One region of the Pseudooceanicola sp. NS-SX9 genome, then DNA from elsewhere that is predicted to be linked to it. Evidence: riboswitches for the same ligand, from Rfam matches in the RefSeq annotation. Region 1 holds a riboswitch; each other region holds the start of a gene.

Region 1 (4,206 bases):
GTGATGACGGTGGCCTTGGGCAGCAGATGGTCGCGCAGCGCCGCCACCGCTTCGGCGGCCAGAAGGCGGTCGCCGCCCTTGGCGACCATCACCGGATCCAGCACCACCGGACAGTCGAGGCCATCCAGCAGGTCCGCCACCAGCTGCACGATTTCGGGGGTGCCCAGCATCCCGATCTTGACCGCATCGATGCGGATGTCGTCGCGGATCGCCTGCATCTGGGCGCGGATCATCGCCGGATCGGTCAGTGCCACGCCGGTGACGCTCCGGGTGTTCTGCGCGGTCAGCGCGGTGATCACGCTCATGGCATAGCCGCCATTGGCGCTGATCGCCTTGATGTCGGCCTGGATGCCCGCGCCCCCCGAAGGGTCCGAGCCCGCGATGGTCAGGATGTTGGGGATCATGCGGCGCTCCATGCGTGCAGAAGGGTTTCGGTGGCGGCCCCCATGTCGGGCGCCCGCGCGATGGCCGAGACGACGGCCATGCCCGCGCAGCCCATCGCCTTCAGCGGCCCGGCATCGGCGGCGGTGATGCCGCCGATGGCCAGGCAGGGCAACGGCGCGGCCGCAACGATGCGTGCCAGACCCGCATGGCCCAGGGGCTGGGCATGGTCGGGCTTGCTGGCGGTCGCGTAGACCGGGCCCACGCCCAGGTAATCGACGCAGTCGACGGGGATGGCCGCCAGCTGGGGTTCGGTTTCCACCGACAGGCCCAGGATCATCTCGGGGCCGATCAGATCGCGGATGCGGGCCGGGTCGCCGTCGCTCTGGCCGACATGCAGCCCGTCGGCGCCGATTGCCAGCGCCACGTCGATGCGGTCGTTCAGGATCAGCCGCGCGCCGGTCGGGGCCAGACGCTCGGCCATCTCGCGGGCGAGGCGGGCGAAGGCGGCATCGGGCAGGGTCTTGTCGCGCAGCTGGATCCAGCGGGCCCCGGCGCGCGCGGCCGCTTCGGCCTGGGCCAGCATCGGGCGCGGCGCGCCGGCATCGGTGATGAAGCACAGCGCCGGGATCATGCCGCGACCCCTTCGCTGACGCGCGCCCGCGCCGCCAGATCGGCCGGCGTCAGCGCGTGCAGCGCATCGAGGAACGCCACCTGAAAGCTGCCCGGGCCGCGCGCGGTCTCGGCCGCGATGTCGCCCGCCACGGCATAGGCGGTCAGCGCGCCCAGCGTGCCCTCGAACGGGTCCTGGCCCACGGTGAAGGCCGCCACCACCCCGCTCAGCGCACAGCCCAGGGCGGTGATCTTGGGCATCATCGGATCGCCGTTCGCGACCTCGGCGGTGCGGCGGCCGTCGGTGATGAAATCCACCGGGCCTGTCACCGCCACCACGCAGCCCGACGCCCGCGCCAGCGCCAGGGCTGCGGCGCGGGCGGTCTCGACGCTGTCGGCGGCATCGGCGCCCTTGCCGGCCGCCAGCCCCCCCGCCAGCGCCAGGATTTCCGAGGCATTGCCCCGCACCACCGTGGGCCGCAGCGCCAGCAGCCGGGCGCCCAGATCGCGGCGGAAGGCGGTGGCGCCCACCGCCACCGGATCCAGCACCCAGGGCCTGGCCCGGGCGGTCATCGCGGCGGCGGCTTCCGCCATCGAGATCCCCCAGGCGGGATCCGCCGTGCCGATATTGACGCTGAGCGCCTGCGCCAGGCCCGCGAATTCGGCGGCCTCTTCGCGGGCATGGACCATCGCGGGCGAGGCGCCGATGGCCAGCATCACGTTGGCCATCACGTTCATCGCGACATAGTTGGTGATGTTCTGGACCAGCGGCGCGGTCGCACGCATCCGTTCCAGGGTTGCGGGAAGGTCGGTCATTCGCTCTTTCACTCGCGCATGAGGACCGGCGAGAAAGAGCTGGAGCGGGGCGAGGGGCCGACGATCCTGCGCCTCCCTCCGCCAGCATTATCTGGGTCAGGTTCTAAGGGTACGTCTCAGCCCGTGCGGGCGCCCCTGTCGCAGGATCGGGTGTTTCACAGGGCGGGGGGCGTGTCAAACCCCGGCCGCGGCGGCGTCAGCCCAGGGTCAGGTGCAATGCCGTGTAAAGCGCCGTGGTGACCACGCCCAGCCCCGCCAGAAAGCCCAGGTTCGGCCCGCAGACGATGCGCGCCAGCGGCAGATCGAAGCTGCGCGTCGCGATCGAGACCGAGGCCGAGGCGACCGACAGCGCCATGCCGCATTGCCAGCCGAAGAGGATCAGGATGAAGGCGGCCAGGGGCTCCAGCGCGTCGCCCACCCCGGCCAGCAGCGCCACCAGGATGGCGCCGATGACGGTGGAATGCATGCCGCAGATGCCCATCAGGATGCTGCACAGGATCAGCACGCCGAAGATCGCCGGCGCCGGCAGGTCGGCCAGCCCCAGATGGGTCAGCGCGGTCAGGAACCAGGGCGTCTGCGACAGCACCGCCCCCATGGTGATCGAGGCGCCGAACAGCCAGGCGGTGTTGCCAAGCTTGCCCAGCTCTCGCCAGATCCTGTCGCCCGAGGACCGCCGCACGGCCGTATCCTGGCGGGTCAGCCACAGGCCGAAGGCCACCGGGGTCAGCAGGATCACCAGCCCCGTGCCCGACAGCCCCGTGACCGCGTTCAGCACGATCAGCAGTACGGCGGTGCCGATGATCGGCAGCGCCATCTGGCTGACCAGCGACAGCGACGGCCCCAGCCGCAGCGGGTTCCATTCCCGCAGCGACAGCAGCAGCCCGCAGATCGCCAGCAGCGCTCCGCAGCCCAGCCCCAGCCACAGCGGCACGCTGGGCAGGTGGCTGCTGGCAAAGCCCGCCCCCAGCGAGAACGGCGTCCACAGCAGCGCCAGCCCGACGCCGCGCATGGCGACCAGGCCCGCGCGCTGGCGGGCGCCGTCTCCGGTCAGGGTCTGGAAGGGCGGGGCGAGGGCGATGAAGGCGCCCACCGTCATCACCGCGCCGATGGCATGGGCGGCGATCAGCGTGGCGCCGGGGCGCTGGTGGTCAGGCATGGCGCTGACGCGCTCGGTCACGCGGTTCAACGCGCCGCCCTGCTCGATCATCACGGAAATCAGGGTGATCGCCGGGAAAAAGCCCATGAACAGCAGCACCGTGTCCAGCCCCCTGGCCACTGCTGCCAGCGGCGCCCCCGTAGCCAGCGCCAGCGCCATCACCGCCGAGCCGATGACCACGATCACCCGCGTCGGCTTCTGTGCCTGCCCGGCCGTCATCGCCAGATACAGCGCGAACAGCCCCATCGCTGCCAGCCGGACATGGGGATCGGGCCACAGGATGTTCTGCACGGTCTGCAGCCACAGCAGCAGGGCGACGAGGGGAATGGCACGGCGCCGAAGGCGGGTCGCGGCGGACAGGGGATGGGACATCGGACCGGATACACGAAAGGGCGCGGGGAGGGCGCGGAAACTGCGCGGACCCAACGCCCGTCCACCGCCGGTGTCAATTGCTGCGCTGCGGCATACCCGTCTGTTCCCCGCTGCCCCGCAGGCCCCGCGGCATAGTTTCGCAGCAGTTCGGGGACAGCCCAGCAATTTCGGGGCGCGGCTTTCTAGGGTGTTGTTATCCCTATTCTTTCCTGTTGCGCTCAGGGGAACATCGGTGCCCTTAAGGCCGGGCGGTGCAGACTCGGTCCCGGGGATGTGCCACCAAAACAGGCACCCCGGTTGCCGGGATTTCAAGGCTACCGTCCATGTGATGCCCAAGGGATAGGCAATGGCCTGACCGAAAAGTCAAAAAATGCACCAATGCGGGAAAAGTCCCGCAGCGGGCCGTGAATTTCCGTCGCCTCGGCGCGAGGGCACGCCAAGGCTGGCGTCACAGGACAGGGAGAAAAAAGATGTTCCGTACTCAACTTGCCTCGGCTGCGGCGCTTCTGGCGATGGCGGCTCCGCTGGCGGCGCAGGATCTGACCAAGGTGACCTTCGGCACCAACTGGGTGGCCGAGGCCGAACATGGCGGCTTCTACCAGGCTGTCGTCGATGGCACCTACAAGGCCTGCGGCCTTGACGTGACGATCCTGCCGGGCGGGCCGCAGGTCAACAACCAGGCGCTGCTGCTGGCGGGCAAGATCGACTTCTACATGGGTTCGACCCTGGGGGCCTTCTTCGGGGTGGAACAGGACCTGCCGCTGGTGGATGTGGCGGCGCTGTTCCAGAAGGATCCGCAGGTGCTGCTGACCCATCCGGGCAAGGTGAAGACCTTCGAGGATCTGAAGCCGCTGAAGATGATCGTGGCG
Region 2 (4,206 bases), 340 kb from region 1:
AAGCCCAGAAGCACCTCCAGGAAGTTCACCGGGGCCGAGAGGATCTCGAAGAAGGTGCCGGTGAATTTCGGGAAATAGATGCCGAAGCTCGCGTTCGAGATCGACTGCATGATCACCGACAGCATGACCAGCCCCGGCACGATGAAGGCGCCGTAGGGCACACCTTCGACCTGGTCGATGCGCGAGCCGATGGCGGCGCCGAAGACCACGAAGTAGAGCGAGGTCGAGATGACGGGCGAGACGAAGCTTTGCAGGATGGTGCGGAAGAACCGCGACATCTCGTTCATGTAGATCGCCTTGATGGCCAGCAGGTTCATGCCTTGCCCTCCGACACCAGGTCCACGAAGATCTCTTCCAGCGAGCTTTGCGAGGTCGAGATGTCCTTCAGAACGATGCCCGCCTCCTGGATGGCGCGCATCAGACCGGCGATGCCGGTGCGCTCGGCGCGGGTGTCGTAGCTGTAGGTCAGCGACAGCCCGTCGGGCGCCAGGCTCAGGTCCCAGTCGGTCAGCGCAGCGGGGATCGCGGCCAGACGCTCGCGCAGCTCGATCGTCAGCGCCTTGCGGCCGAAACGGCGCATCAGGTCGGCGGTGGGCTCGACCATCAGGATCTCGCCCTTGCGGATCACCGCGACGCGGTCGGCCATGGCCTCGGCCTCTTCGATGTAGTGGGTCGTCAGGATGATCGTGACGCCCTCTTTCTTCAGCTGGGCCACCGCATCCCACATGTCCTTGCGCAGCGCCACGTCGACGCCCGCAGTGGGTTCATCCAGGAACAGCACCCGCGGTTCATGCGCCAGCGCCTTGGCGATCAGCACCCGCCGCTTCATGCCGCCCGACAGCTCGCGCACCCGGTTGCGGCGCTTGTCGTAGAGCGAGAAGCGCTTCAGCAGGCCATCGACCAGCGCCGTATCGCGCGGCTTGCCGAACAGCCCACGCGAGAAATGCAAGTTCATCCCCACGTAAGAGAAGGGTTCAAGGTTGATCTCCTGCGGGACCAGGCCGATCAGGTCGCGGGCGCGGCGGTAGTCGGTGCGGATGTCGTGCCCCGCCACCGTCGCCGTCCCCGATGTGGGCCGGGTGATGCCGCAGAGGGTCGAGATCAGCGTCGTCTTGCCGGCGCCGTTCGGCCCCAGCAGCGCGAGGATCTCGCCTTCCTCAATGTCCAGATTGATGCCCTTGAGGGCCTCGAAGCCGCCCTCGTAGGTCTTGCGCAGGTCTTTCACCTGGAGGATCGGTGCCATCGGCTCTCCCCTGAGGATAATTCGGAAAACGCGCCACACGGGCAGGCGGCGCCGGTCAGACACCGGACATATGCCAGAATGGCCCGGGGGGAACTGTGGGATTTCACACAACGGCGCCGTCTGCCCTGCGGGCGGGGCAATGGACAGGCCTGCGCAACGGCGGCAGACAGGGGCGGATCAGCCGCGCAGGCGCTTCAGCCAGCCCCTGCGTTCGGGTGGATCGGTATCGCCGCCGGGCGGGTCTTCGGGGGTGTCCTCGGGCGGGTCCTCAAGGCCCTCCTGCAGGCGGGCAAAGAATTGGTCCGCCATCTTTTTCGCGAAACCGTCGATGATCCGGCTGCCCAGCTGCGCCAGCTTGCCGCCGACGCGGGCCTCGACCTCGTAGAAGATCTGCGTGCCCTCGGCGTGATCCTCCAGCCGCACCTTCGCCGATCCCTTGGCAAAGCCCGCAGCCCCTCCCTTGCCTTCGCCGCTCAGCGTCAGCGCCGTGTCCGGCTGCAGGTCCGACACCGTGACGCCCCCCTTGAACGTCGCCTTCACCGGGCCGACCTTCTGCACGACGGTCGCTTCGAACCCGTCCTGCGGGGTGCCGGTGACCTCCTCGGCGCCCGGAACGCAGTCCTTCAGGACCTCGGGCGACAGCAGGGCGGCGAAGACCGTGGCGCGATCGGCGCGGATGATCCGGCTGTCGCTCATCTCCATGGCGAGTCCTTTCCTGTTGATACCCGCAGGCTAGTGCAGCCCTGCCCGTCCGCCAAGCACCGCGTGCAAAGGCTGCCCCGCGACACCTGCCGCCCCTTGCGCAGGGCCCCGAACCGTGATCTGAACGCGCCATCCACAGGGGGGTCCCGCAATTGCCGGGGCTGAGATGCGGGGCGTCAGGCCCCCGGACCCTCAGAAGCTGATCTGGGTCATGCCAGCGGAGCAAGGAGGAACCATGTTCACAGGCGCGCAAATTTCCCTCTACCCGATGACCGGGGCCTTCGTGCCCGTCATCCTGGATGCGATCCGGGCGCTCGATCCCTGGAAGGATCGCCTGCGGATCCAGACTGACGACATTTCCACCCTGATCGTCGGCCCGCCCGAGGTGCTGTTCCCGGCGCTGCGCGATCTTTACGTGCGCGCTGCCGCCACCCGCGAACATGTCGTGCTGCATGCCACCCTGTCGCGCGGCTGCCCGGGCGAACCCGACGATCCGATGTGCGTGACCGGTGCGCTGGCCAATCCCGACGAACCCGTGGCGCAGCGCATCACCGACGCGCTGGCGGCCGTCGCAGGCACCCCCCTGACCGGCGAGGCCGCGGCCGCGCAGATGTCGCTTTACGTGATGGGCCAGGGCGACCACATGGCCGAGATCTACGGCTGCATCGACTTCATCAAGGCCAGCGGCGTCTTCGAGAAATCGAAGAACTTCTGCACCAAGCTGCGGGGCGACGCGGGCCCGGTCTTTGCCACCATCGCCGAGGCCTTCTGCCGCTTCGGCCCGCCCGAAGGCCATGTCACCGTCGATCTGACGGTGTCCGCGAACAGCCCCTCGAAGGTCTGAGCCATGCCCCCCCTGTCCTTCCGCCGCAAGGCGGGGCGGGCGCTTCCGGCGCTCGTGGCCGTCTGCGCGATCGTGATCGCCTGGGAGGCCTATGCCGACCTGTCGGGCGTGTCCTCCAGCCTGTTGCCGGCGCCCTCGCGGGTGGTGACGCAGGGTTGGGGCGCGCGCATGGTGCTGCTGGCCAACGCGGGCCCGACGCTGGTGGCGACGCTGGCGGGTTTTGCCGTGTCGCTGCTGACCGCCTTCGCCTTTTCCGTGGCCATCGACTTTGTCCCGGTGCTGCGGCGCGCGCTGTTCCCGGTCTTCGTGATCAGCCAGACCCTGCCGCTGGTGGCCATCGCGCCGCTGATCGTGCTGTGGTTCGGCTTTGGCCTGATGCCCAAGATCCTGCTGGTGGCGCTGGTGACGTTCTTCCCGATGCTGGTGGCCCTGGTCGATGGCTATGACAGCACCGAGGACGACCTGCAGCGCCTGCTGCGCAGCATGGGTGCGCGCCCCTTGGGCGTCTTCCTGCGCGCCCGCCTGCCCTCGGCGCTGCCGTTCTTCTTTGCCGGGCTGCGGATTTCCATCACCTATGCGGTGGTGGCGGCGATCTTTGCCGAATATGCGGGCGCGGCGAAGGGGCTGGGGATCTTCATCCTGAACGCCAAGAACAATTTCCGCCCCGATCTGGTGCTGGCGGCGGTGGCGGTCAGTTCCGCCCTGACGCTGGTGCTGTTCGCGCTGGCCGCCCTGCTGCAGCGGGTCTCGATGCCCTGGAGGCGCGCATGACCGCCCTCAGCCTGCAGGGCCTGGCCCTGACCCGCGGCACGACGCGCGTGCTTGATGACATCACCTTCGACGTGCGGCCGGGGGAATTCACCTCGATCATCGGGCCGTCGGGGGCGGGGAAATCGACGATCTTCGAGCTGCTGCTGGGCAATCTGCCCCCCGATGCCGGCCGGATCGAGATGCCCAAGCCCCCCCGCGACACCTTCGCCTACATGCCGCAGCGCGATGCGCTGATGCCCTGGCGGCGGATCATCGACAACGTGGGCCTGGGGCTGCAGGTGCAGGGCATGTCGCGCAGCAAAGCCCGCGCCGCAGTGGCGCCGCTCATGCCGCGCTTTGGCCTGCAGGGGTTCGAACGGCACTGGCCCGCGCAATTGTCGGGGGGGATGCGGCAGCGCGCGGCGCTGGCGCGCACCATCGTGCAAAACCGCCCCGTGCTGCTGCTGGACGAACCTTTCGGCGCCCTGGATGCGCTGACCCGCACCGAGATGCAGCGCTGGCTGGAAACCCGCTGGGCCGAGGAACGCTGGACCGCGATCCTGATCACCCACGACATCCGAGAGGCGATCTGCCTGTCGGACCGCATCCATGTCCTGTCGCCCCGCCCCGCCCGCATCGTCGAAACCTTCGACGTCGACCTGCCGCG
Region 3 (4,206 bases), 1.2 Mb from region 1:
CCGCGCCGCCAGCCTATGGGAGCATCCAGGCGCGGCAGGCTGCGGCCCAGACCCGCGCCGCTGCCGTCCGTGCGCGTCACCAGCAGCGCCAGCACCGCGGCAGCCGCCACCAGCGCCGTCTGCAACAGGGCCAGCACCGCCGCCCGGCCCAGGTCGAAATCGAAGGTGAAGGCCTGGAAGATCGCCAGTTCCACCGTGGTGGCGCGGGGGCCTCCGCCGAGGATCAGCGCCACGGCAAAGCTGGCAAGGCAGATGGCAAAGATCGCCGCCAGCGCCCCCGGCACCACCTGGCGCAGCATCGGCACCTCAAGCAGGCGGAAGGTGGCGGCGGGCGGCAGGTTCAGCTGGGCGGCCAGGCGAAAGCGTTCCGCCGGGATCGCTTGCCAGCCCTGCAAGAGCATCCGCGTCGCCAGCGGCATGTTGAAGAAGACATGCGCCAGCACCACCCCATGCAGCCCGTAGATCCGCCAGGGGCCCAGCCCCAGATGCGCCAGCGCCGTGTTCAGCAGGCCACGTGCCCCGAAGACCGCCAGCAACCCCATGACCGCGACGATCACCGGCAGGATGAAGGGCGCGCCCGTCAGCGCGATGAACAGGCGCCGCCCGGCAAAGCGCCGACGCGCCAGGGCCCGCGCCACCGGCAGGGCAAGCGCCACGGAACAAACCGAGGACAACGCCGCCTGCACCAGGGTGAAGCGCAGCGCCGCCCAGTCGGCGGGCCCCGGCAGGCTGCCACCGCCCGCCCGGATCAGGATCGCGGCCAGGGGCGCGAACAGCACCAGCAGGACCAGACCTGCGGCACTGCCCGCGAGGCCCTGCCTCAGCGCGACAGGGCGGTGCGCCATTCTTCAAGGGCGGGGGCGCGGGCGGCCTCGGCCTCGGGCGGGGTCATCAGCAGGGCCTTGTCGGCGGGCACGATCTGGTCGAAAGCCGCAGGCAGGGGCTGGGCGGGCTTGATCACCGGGTACATCCAGTTGGTTTCCGGCAGCAGCGCCTGCACCTTGTCGGACACCAGGAACTGAAGGAACTCTTGCGCCAGCTTCGGCTGGGCGGCGGTCCTGGTCATCGCGGCGACCTCGACCTGCATGTAGTTGCCTTCCTCGAAGGGCAGAGCGACCTTGCTGTCGTCCTTTTCCGCGATCACGTGATAGGCGGGCGAGGTGGTGTAGGAGAGCACCAGATCGGCCTCGCCCTTGAGGAACATGCCATAGGCCTCGGACCAGCCAGGGGTGACGGTGACGATGTTGTGGGCAAGCGCCTTCCAGATCTCGGGGGCCTGGTCGCCATAGGCCTTCTTGATCCACAGCAGAAGGCCCAGCCCGGGGGTCGAGCTGCGGGGATCCTCGATCACGATCTTGGCGTTGCTGGCGGCGAGGTCCTTGAAGGATTTCGGTTTCGGACCGTCGGCATTGCCCACGAAGGCGAAATAGCCCCAGTCGAAGGGCACGAAGGTGTCGTCGTCCCATGTGACGGGCAGGTCGTAGGTGGCCGTCACGCCCGAGGGGGCGAAGAGGCCGGTGCCCCTGGCCTGCGCGGTCAGCGACGTATCAAGGCCCACCACCACGTCGGCCTTGCTGCGCGCGCCTTCCAGCCGCAGCCGGGACAAGAGCGCCGCGCCGTCGCCCGCGGTGGTGAAGACCACGTCGCAGCCGCACTGGGCCTCGAAGGCCTTTTCGATCGCCGGGCCCGGACCCCAGTCCGAGCTGAAGCTGTCGTAGGTATAGACGTTGAGCACGGGCGTCTGGGCCGCGGCTTGGCTCGCCAGCAGGCAACCCGTGGCAAGTACGAGATGCTTCCACATGGCATCACTTCCTTTTGCGACGGGCGGAGACAGAATGGCGGCATGGTGCCGGACCTTCCCTCCGCCGGTTCTAACCGGATCAGGTTCAACGGGTTCGCGGTATGCATCTCAGCCCGAAGGCTCCCCGAGGTGGGGCGGACAGTAGGGGGCGGGCGGGGGCTGCGCAAGGTGGAGGGCGCCTCCGGCGGGCATATTTGGAGAAAGATGAAAGGCTGGGCAGAGGGGCGCGCGGGGCGTGGTGTCGAGGTCGGCTGTGCAATTGCGCAAGGGGCGGGGATCGGGTAACCGGGACGTGAATGTTGCCCCCGGGGAGGTCCGCCCATGTCCATGAATACCTTCGGTCATCTCTTCCGTATCACCACCTGGGGCGAAAGCCACGGGCCGGCGCTTGGCGCGACGGTGGATGGCGTGCCGCCGGGCGTGGACCTGGACCCCGAGCTGCTGCAGTACTGGCTGGACCGCCGCAAGCCCGGCCAGTCGAAATACACCACCCAGCGGCGCGAGCCCGACGAGGTGGAGATCCTGTCGGGCACCTTCGAGGGCAAGACCACCGGCACCCCGGTGCAGCTGATGATCCGCAACACCGACCAGCGGTCGAAGGATTACGGCGACATTGCCGAAAAGTTCCGCCCCGGCCATGCCGACATCACCTACTGGCTGAAATACGGCATCCGGGATTATCGCGGTGGCGGGCGGTCCTCGGCACGTGAAACCGCGGCGCGGGTCGCGGCGGGCGGGCTGGCGCGGGCGGTGCTGGGGGTGCTGGCGCCCTCGGTCGAGATCCGGGGCTACATGACGCAGATCGGGCCGCATGGCATCGACCGCAGCGCCTTTGATGCGGCCGAGATCGAAAAGAACCCCTTCTGGTGCCCCGATGCGGGTGCAGCCGAGAGCTGGGCCGGTTACCTGGACGATCTACGCAAGTCCGGCAATTCCGTCGGCGCCGTGGTCGAGGTGGTCGCCAAGGGCGTGCCTGCCGGTCTGGGCGCGCCGATCTATGGCAAGCTGGACACCGATCTGGCCGCCGCGATGATGTCGATCAACGCCGTCAAGGGCGTCGAGATCGGCGAGGGCATGAATGCCGCCTGCCTGACCGGCGAGGAAAACGCCGACGAGATCTTCCCCGGCAATGACGGCCAGCCGGTCTATTCCTCGAACCATGCGGGGGGGATCCTGGGCGGGATTTCCACCGGTCAGGAGATCGTCGTGCGCTTCGCGGTCAAGCCGACGTCCTCGATCCTGAAGACCCGCCAGACCATCACCAAGGACGGCCAGGCGACCGAGATCATCACCAAGGGTCGCCACGACCCCTGCGTCGGCATCCGCGCGGTGCCGGTCGCCGAGGCGATGATGGCCTGCGTGATCCTGGACCACCTGCTGCTGCACCGGGGCCAGATCGGGGATGCGGGCGGAAAGATCGGCTGAGATGCTCTCGATCCTGTCGATCACCTTCCCGATCTTCGCCATCGTCGGCCTGGGCTATGTGCTGACGTATCTGAAGGTCTTCGACAGGATCCAGCTTTCGGCGCTTGGCAATTTCGTCATGCTGCTGGCGCTGCCGCTGTTGCTGTTCCATGCCACCGCCACCCAGTCCTTCGGGCAGCTGGTCGATCCGGGTTTCCTGCTGACGCTGGTCTGCGCGGGCCTATGCACCCAGGCACTGATCTGGATCCTGCTGCGGCTGCGGGGACTGGGGCCGGGGCGGCGCGCGGTGGGGGTGCTGGGGTCGGCGACGCCGAATTCGGCCTTCCTGGCCTTCCCGATGATGTCGATGATCTTTCCCGATCAGGCCCCGTCGGTGCTGGCGATGTGCCTGCTGAACGAGAATTTCGTGCTGAACCCCATCGGGCTGATGTTGGTCGAGGCGGCGCGGCCGCGCGACAGCGCGCCGGTGTGGAAACGCGCCCTGCAGCTGGTCCTGTCGGTGCTGAGGCGACCGATGATCCTTGGGCTGATCCTGGGCGCGCTGTGGTCGGTGCTGGGGCTGCCGCTGCCGCCGGTGATCGAGCATCCGATCGACCTGATTTCCCGCACGGCCTCGCCGCTGGCGCTGTTCTTCATGGGCGGCACGCTGGTCGGCCTGCCGATCCGCGGCAACATCCGGCTGGCTTCGGTGATCACGGCGTTCAAGCTGGTGGTGCATCCGGCCATTGCCTTCGGATTGATCAGCCTGTTCGCACTGCTGGGCTGGCCCGGCCCCGCCAGCCCACAGATGGCCACCGCGCTGATCCTGTCGACCGCGATGCCGGTCTTCGGGGTCTTCCCCCTGCTGTCGCAGGGATCCGGCCATGAAGGCGCCGCCGCCCTGACCGTGATGATCTGCACCCTGAGCGCCTTCTTCACCCTGACCGCGCTGATGACGCTGCTTTTGTAACCAAAGCCGCCGCCCGGCATTTGCAATTTGT
Region 4 (4,206 bases), 270 kb from region 1:
TCCCCGGCACCGAGGCCCCCGCCTGAACCAGCACCGGCCGCCCCTGAGGCGAGCGCGGCACGTTGAGCGGCCCGCGCACCCGGAAATGCGCGCCCTTGTGGTCCAGCAGATGCACCTTGCCGGGATCGAGGTAACGCCCGCCCGCGCGGTCATCCAGAAAGGCGTCGTCCTCCAGCGTGTCCCAAAGGCCGGTCACCACATCGACGAATTCCTCGGCCCTGGCATAGCGGTCGGCATGCAGCGCCTGTGCATCGAGGCCATAGTTCATCCCCGCGAAGGGATCCGAGGATGTCACCATGTTCCACCCCGCCCGCCCCTGCGACAGCCGGTCAAGCGAGGCATAGAGGCGGGCGACGTTGTAGGGCTCGTTGAAGCTGGTCGAGGCGGTGGCGATCAGCCCGATGTTGCGGGTCACCATCGACAGCGCCGACAGCAGGGTGATCGGCTCGAACGGGCGGATGCCGTTATGGGCGGCGATGGCCGACAGATGCGGCTTGTTGAAGGGCATGGCGGGCACATCCGCCAGGAAAACCGCATCCATCTTGGCGGCCTCGGCCAGCTGCACCAGTTCCAGATAGTGCGCGACCTCGAACCCGGATGAGGCCTGCGGATCCCGCCAGGCGGCGGGATGCATCCCGGTGAAGGTCAGGAAGGCGTTCAGCTTGATCTGGTCGGGGCGGCGCATCGGAGGGCTCGGGCATTGAGGAGGTTACCCGCACCCTAGGAGCGTGACGCCCCCCGGACAAGGACCAGGGGACTGCAGGCCGCCCCTTCCCGCGGGACAGCCTGCCGCGACTGCCCGGCGCGGTGGCAGGGGCCGTCACGGCCCGGGGGAAGGCCCCATTGGTCCCGGGACCTCAGTGCGGGCGGGCGGCCTGGGCCAGATGGGCCTCGGCCTCGGGGTCGATCCCCAGACTGTCGGCGTCAAGCCCCGCCATCGGATCGGCATAGACCGCCATGTCCAGCTGCCCCTCGCTTTTCGCCACGATGGTCGAGACCACCGCATCCCCCGAGATGTTCACCGCCGTGCGGATCATGTCCATCAGCCGGTCGACCCCCAGGATCAGCGCGATCCCCTCGATCGGCAGGCCGACCTGGTTCAGCACCATGGTCAGCATGACCAGCCCCACCCCCGGCACGCCCGCCGTCCCGATCGAGGCCAGCACCGCCATGACGATCACCGTCAGATAGCCGCTGACGCCCAGATCGATGCCATAGACATTGGCCAGAAAGACCGTGGCGACGCCCTGCATGATCGCGGTGCCGTCCATGTTGATCGTCGCACCGAAGGGCACGGTGAACGAGGCCACGCCATTGCTGACCCCGATCCGTTCGGTGACGCAGCGCAGGGTGACGGGGATCGTGGCGTTCGACGAGGCGGTCGAGAAGGCAAAGACCTGCGCCGGGCGCATCTTGCGCAGGAACACCGCCGGGCTGAGGCCCGACAGCCCCTTCAGGAACAGCATCAGCGTCCCGAAGAGATGCAGCAGCAGCGCCCCCACCAGCACCAGCACATAGGTCAGCACCGGCAGGAACAGCCCGATGCCCTGTTCGGTGAAAGTCTTGGTGATCAGGCAGAAGACGCCGATGGGCGCAAAGGCCATGACGATCTGCACCACCTTCATCATCAGCTCGTTCAGGTATTCGCAGGCCTCGACGAAGGGTTTCGAACGGTCCCCCAGCATCAGTGCCGCCACCCCCAGGATGATGGTGTAGAAGATGATCTGCAGCATCTCGCCATTGGCGAAGGCCGCCACCGGGTTCCTCGGCACGATGGCCGCGAACGTGTCCCAGACCGAGGGCGCGGCCTTGCCCGCGACCCCCGCCGTCTCGACGCCCGACATCTCGAAGCCGCGGCCCGGCCCGACGATCAGCGCGATGACGATGGCAACCGCGATCGCCGTGGCGGTGGTCAGCAGGTACAGCACAAAGGACTTGCCCCCCACGCGCCCCAGCACCCGCACATCGCCGATCCCCGCCACCCCGCAGATCAGCGAGAAGAACACCAGCGGCACCACCAGCATCGACAGCGCATTGACGAACATCTTGCCCACCATGGCGAACAGCCCGCCGATGATGGTCTGGTTGACAAAGCCGATCTGCAGCTGGTTCAGGATCACCCCCAGCACCAGCCCCGCCCCCATGCCGATCATCACCTGTGTCGTCAGCGACATGCGGTCCGCTTTTCCGGAAAGTTCTGCCATGCTCATCCTCCTGATCCGGGCTGTGCGACGGGTGGCGCCCCGGCCGCCCCAAAAGTGACTTAGCGTCAATCCTGCGCAGGTCACGGGCCCGTGTCTTCCGGTTTCGCCCGAAATGCCTGCCCCCTGCCGCGATTCCGGGCCGGGGTGCCGCCGGTTTCGGCACCCCGGCCCGCTTGACAGCCGCCCTGCCCCCGCCGATAACACCCCCACGTCAGGGGAGTCCCGCCTAGGGGACTGAGAGGCTGACAGGGGGAAACCCCGGTGACGCGACCCTTTGAACCTGACCCAGTTGATGCTGGCGTAGGAAGACCGAAGGGCATTTCCGCATTCTCTGTGAACCAGGGGCGGTCCTTTCGGGCCGCAAGGGCCCAGTCGCGCAGGCACCGGGTCCCCATGGCCCCTTTCTGCCAATAGTCTCAATCGGGTCTCTGAAAAGGAGACCGATATGAAAGACACCGTTCCCGCCATCACCACCGGCGGCCTGCCCGCCTCGCGCAAGGTCTATGTCGAAGGCGGCAGCCACCAGATCCGCGTGCCCATGCGCGAGATCGCCGTGACCGGCGAGGCGCCACTGACCGTCTACGACGCCTCGGGGCCCTATACCGATCCCGCCGCCGCCATCGACATCGCCCGGGGCCTGCCGCAGGTCCGCGGCGGCTGGCTGCAGGCGCAGGGCCATGTCGAGGCCTACACGGGCCGCACCGTCACCGAGGCCGACAACGGCTTTGCCACCGGCGCCCGGCTGACCCCCGCCTTCCCCGAGGCCCGCACCGTGCTGCGCGCAACCGAGGGCCGCGCCGTCACCCAGCTGGCCTATGCCCGCGCCGGCATCATCACCCCCGAGATGGAATTCGTCGCCATCCGCGAGAACGAGGGCCGCGCCGCCTCGGCCGGCCCCCGCGACGGCGAGGCCTTCGGCGCCGACCTGCCCGATCTGGTCACCCCCGAATTCGTCCGCCGCGAGATCGCCGAAGGCCGCGCCATCATCCCCGCCAACATCAACCACCGGGAGCTTGAGCCGATGATCATCGGCCGCAACTTCAAGGTGAAGATCAACGCCAATATCGGCAATTCGGCCGTGACCTCCAGCATGGAGGAAGAGGTCGAAAAGATGGTCTGGGCGATCCGCTGGGGCGCCGACACGGTGATGGACCTCTCGACGGGTCGCAACATCCACAACATCCGCGACTGGATCATCCGCAACGCCCCCGTGCCGATCGGCACGGTGCCGCTTTACCAGGCGCTGGAAAAGGTCGGCGGCGTGGCCGAGGACCTGACCTGGGAGGTCTTCCGCGACACGCTGATCGAACAGGCCGAACAGGGGGTGGACTATTTCACCATCCACGCCGGGCTGCGCCTGCACATGATCCCGATGACCGCCCGGCGCGTCACCGGCATCGTCTCGCGCGGGGGGTCGATCATGGCGAAATGGTGCCTGCACCACCACCGCGAAAGCTTCCTCTACGAGCATTTCGAGGAGATCTGCGAGATCTGCCGCCGCTACGACGTCAGCTTCTCGCTGGGGGACGGGCTGCGCCCCGGCTCCATCGCCGATGCCAATGACGAGGCCCAGTTCGCCGAGCTGCGCACCCTGGGCGAACTGACGCAGATCGCCTGGGCAAGGGACTGCCAGGTGATGATCGAGGGCCCCGGCCATGTGCCGATGCACAAGATCAAGGCCAACATGGACGAGCAGTTGAAACACTGCCACGAGGCGCCCTTCTATACGCTCGGCCCGCTCACCACCGACATCGCGCCGGGCTATGACCACATCACCAGCGCCATCGGCGCGGCGATGATCGGCTGGTTCGGCACCGCGATGCTGTGCTACGTGACGCCCAAGGAACACCTTGGCCTGCCAGACCGCGACGACGTTAAAACGGGCGTTATAACGTACAAGCTGGCCGCCCATGCCGCCGATCTGGCCAAGGGGCATCCGGGCGCGCAGCGCCGCGACGACGCCCTGTCGCGCGCGCGGTTCGAATTCCGCTGGGAAGACCAG

The links. Region 1 has a riboswitch for thiamine pyrophosphate ahead of thiM (hydroxyethylthiazole kinase). Riboswitches for the same ligand answer to the same signal wherever they lie in the genome.
Region 2: linked by a shared signal. The riboswitch ahead of AC2ITM_RS14045 (YkoF family thiamine/hydroxymethylpyrimidine-binding protein) and the one ahead of thiM (hydroxyethylthiazole kinase) in region 1 are both predicted to bind thiamine pyrophosphate.
Region 3: linked by a shared signal. The riboswitch ahead of thiB (thiamine ABC transporter substrate binding subunit) and the one ahead of thiM (hydroxyethylthiazole kinase) in region 1 are both predicted to bind thiamine pyrophosphate.
Region 4: linked by a shared signal. The riboswitch ahead of thiC (phosphomethylpyrimidine synthase ThiC) and the one ahead of thiM (hydroxyethylthiazole kinase) in region 1 are both predicted to bind thiamine pyrophosphate.

What each region holds. Positions count from the first base shown of each region.
Region 1 is NZ_CM170818.1:2,615,992-2,620,197, reverse strand. Features, by position in the region: gene thiD (bifunctional hydroxymethylpyrimidine kinase/phosphomethylpyrimidine kinase) at 1-404, opposite strand, end outside; gene thiE (thiamine phosphate synthase) at 401-1,015, opposite strand; gene thiM (hydroxyethylthiazole kinase) at 1,012-1,809, opposite strand; TPP riboswitch at 1,866-1,956, opposite strand; gene AC2ITM_RS12370 (hypothetical protein) at 2,006-3,337, opposite strand; gene AC2ITM_RS12365 (ABC transporter substrate-binding protein) at 3,808-4,206, shown strand, end outside.
Region 2 is NZ_CM170818.1:2,957,852-2,962,057, forward strand. Features, by position in the region: gene AC2ITM_RS14030 (ABC transporter permease) at 1-317, opposite strand, end outside; gene AC2ITM_RS14035 (ABC transporter ATP-binding protein) at 314-1,243, opposite strand; gene AC2ITM_RS14040 (SRPBCC family protein) at 1,421-1,945, opposite strand; TPP riboswitch at 2,073-2,189, shown strand; gene AC2ITM_RS14045 (YkoF family thiamine/hydroxymethylpyrimidine-binding protein) at 2,181-2,789, shown strand; gene AC2ITM_RS14050 (ABC transporter permease) at 2,793-3,560, shown strand; gene AC2ITM_RS14055 (ABC transporter ATP-binding protein) at 3,557-4,206, shown strand, end outside.
Region 3 is NZ_CM170818.1:254,982-259,187, reverse strand. Features, by position in the region: gene AC2ITM_RS01230 (thiamine/thiamine pyrophosphate ABC transporter permease ThiP) at 1-845, opposite strand, end outside; gene thiB (thiamine ABC transporter substrate binding subunit) at 821-1,801, opposite strand; TPP riboswitch at 1,841-1,938, opposite strand; gene aroC (chorismate synthase) at 2,123-3,226, shown strand; gene AC2ITM_RS01215 (AEC family transporter) at 3,228-4,175, shown strand.
Region 4 is NZ_CM170818.1:2,345,085-2,349,290, forward strand. Features, by position in the region: gene AC2ITM_RS11175 (LLM class flavin-dependent oxidoreductase) at 1-685, opposite strand, end outside; gene AC2ITM_RS11180 (dicarboxylate/amino acid:cation symporter) at 858-2,204, opposite strand; TPP riboswitch at 2,408-2,528, shown strand; gene thiC (phosphomethylpyrimidine synthase ThiC) at 2,650-4,206, shown strand, end outside.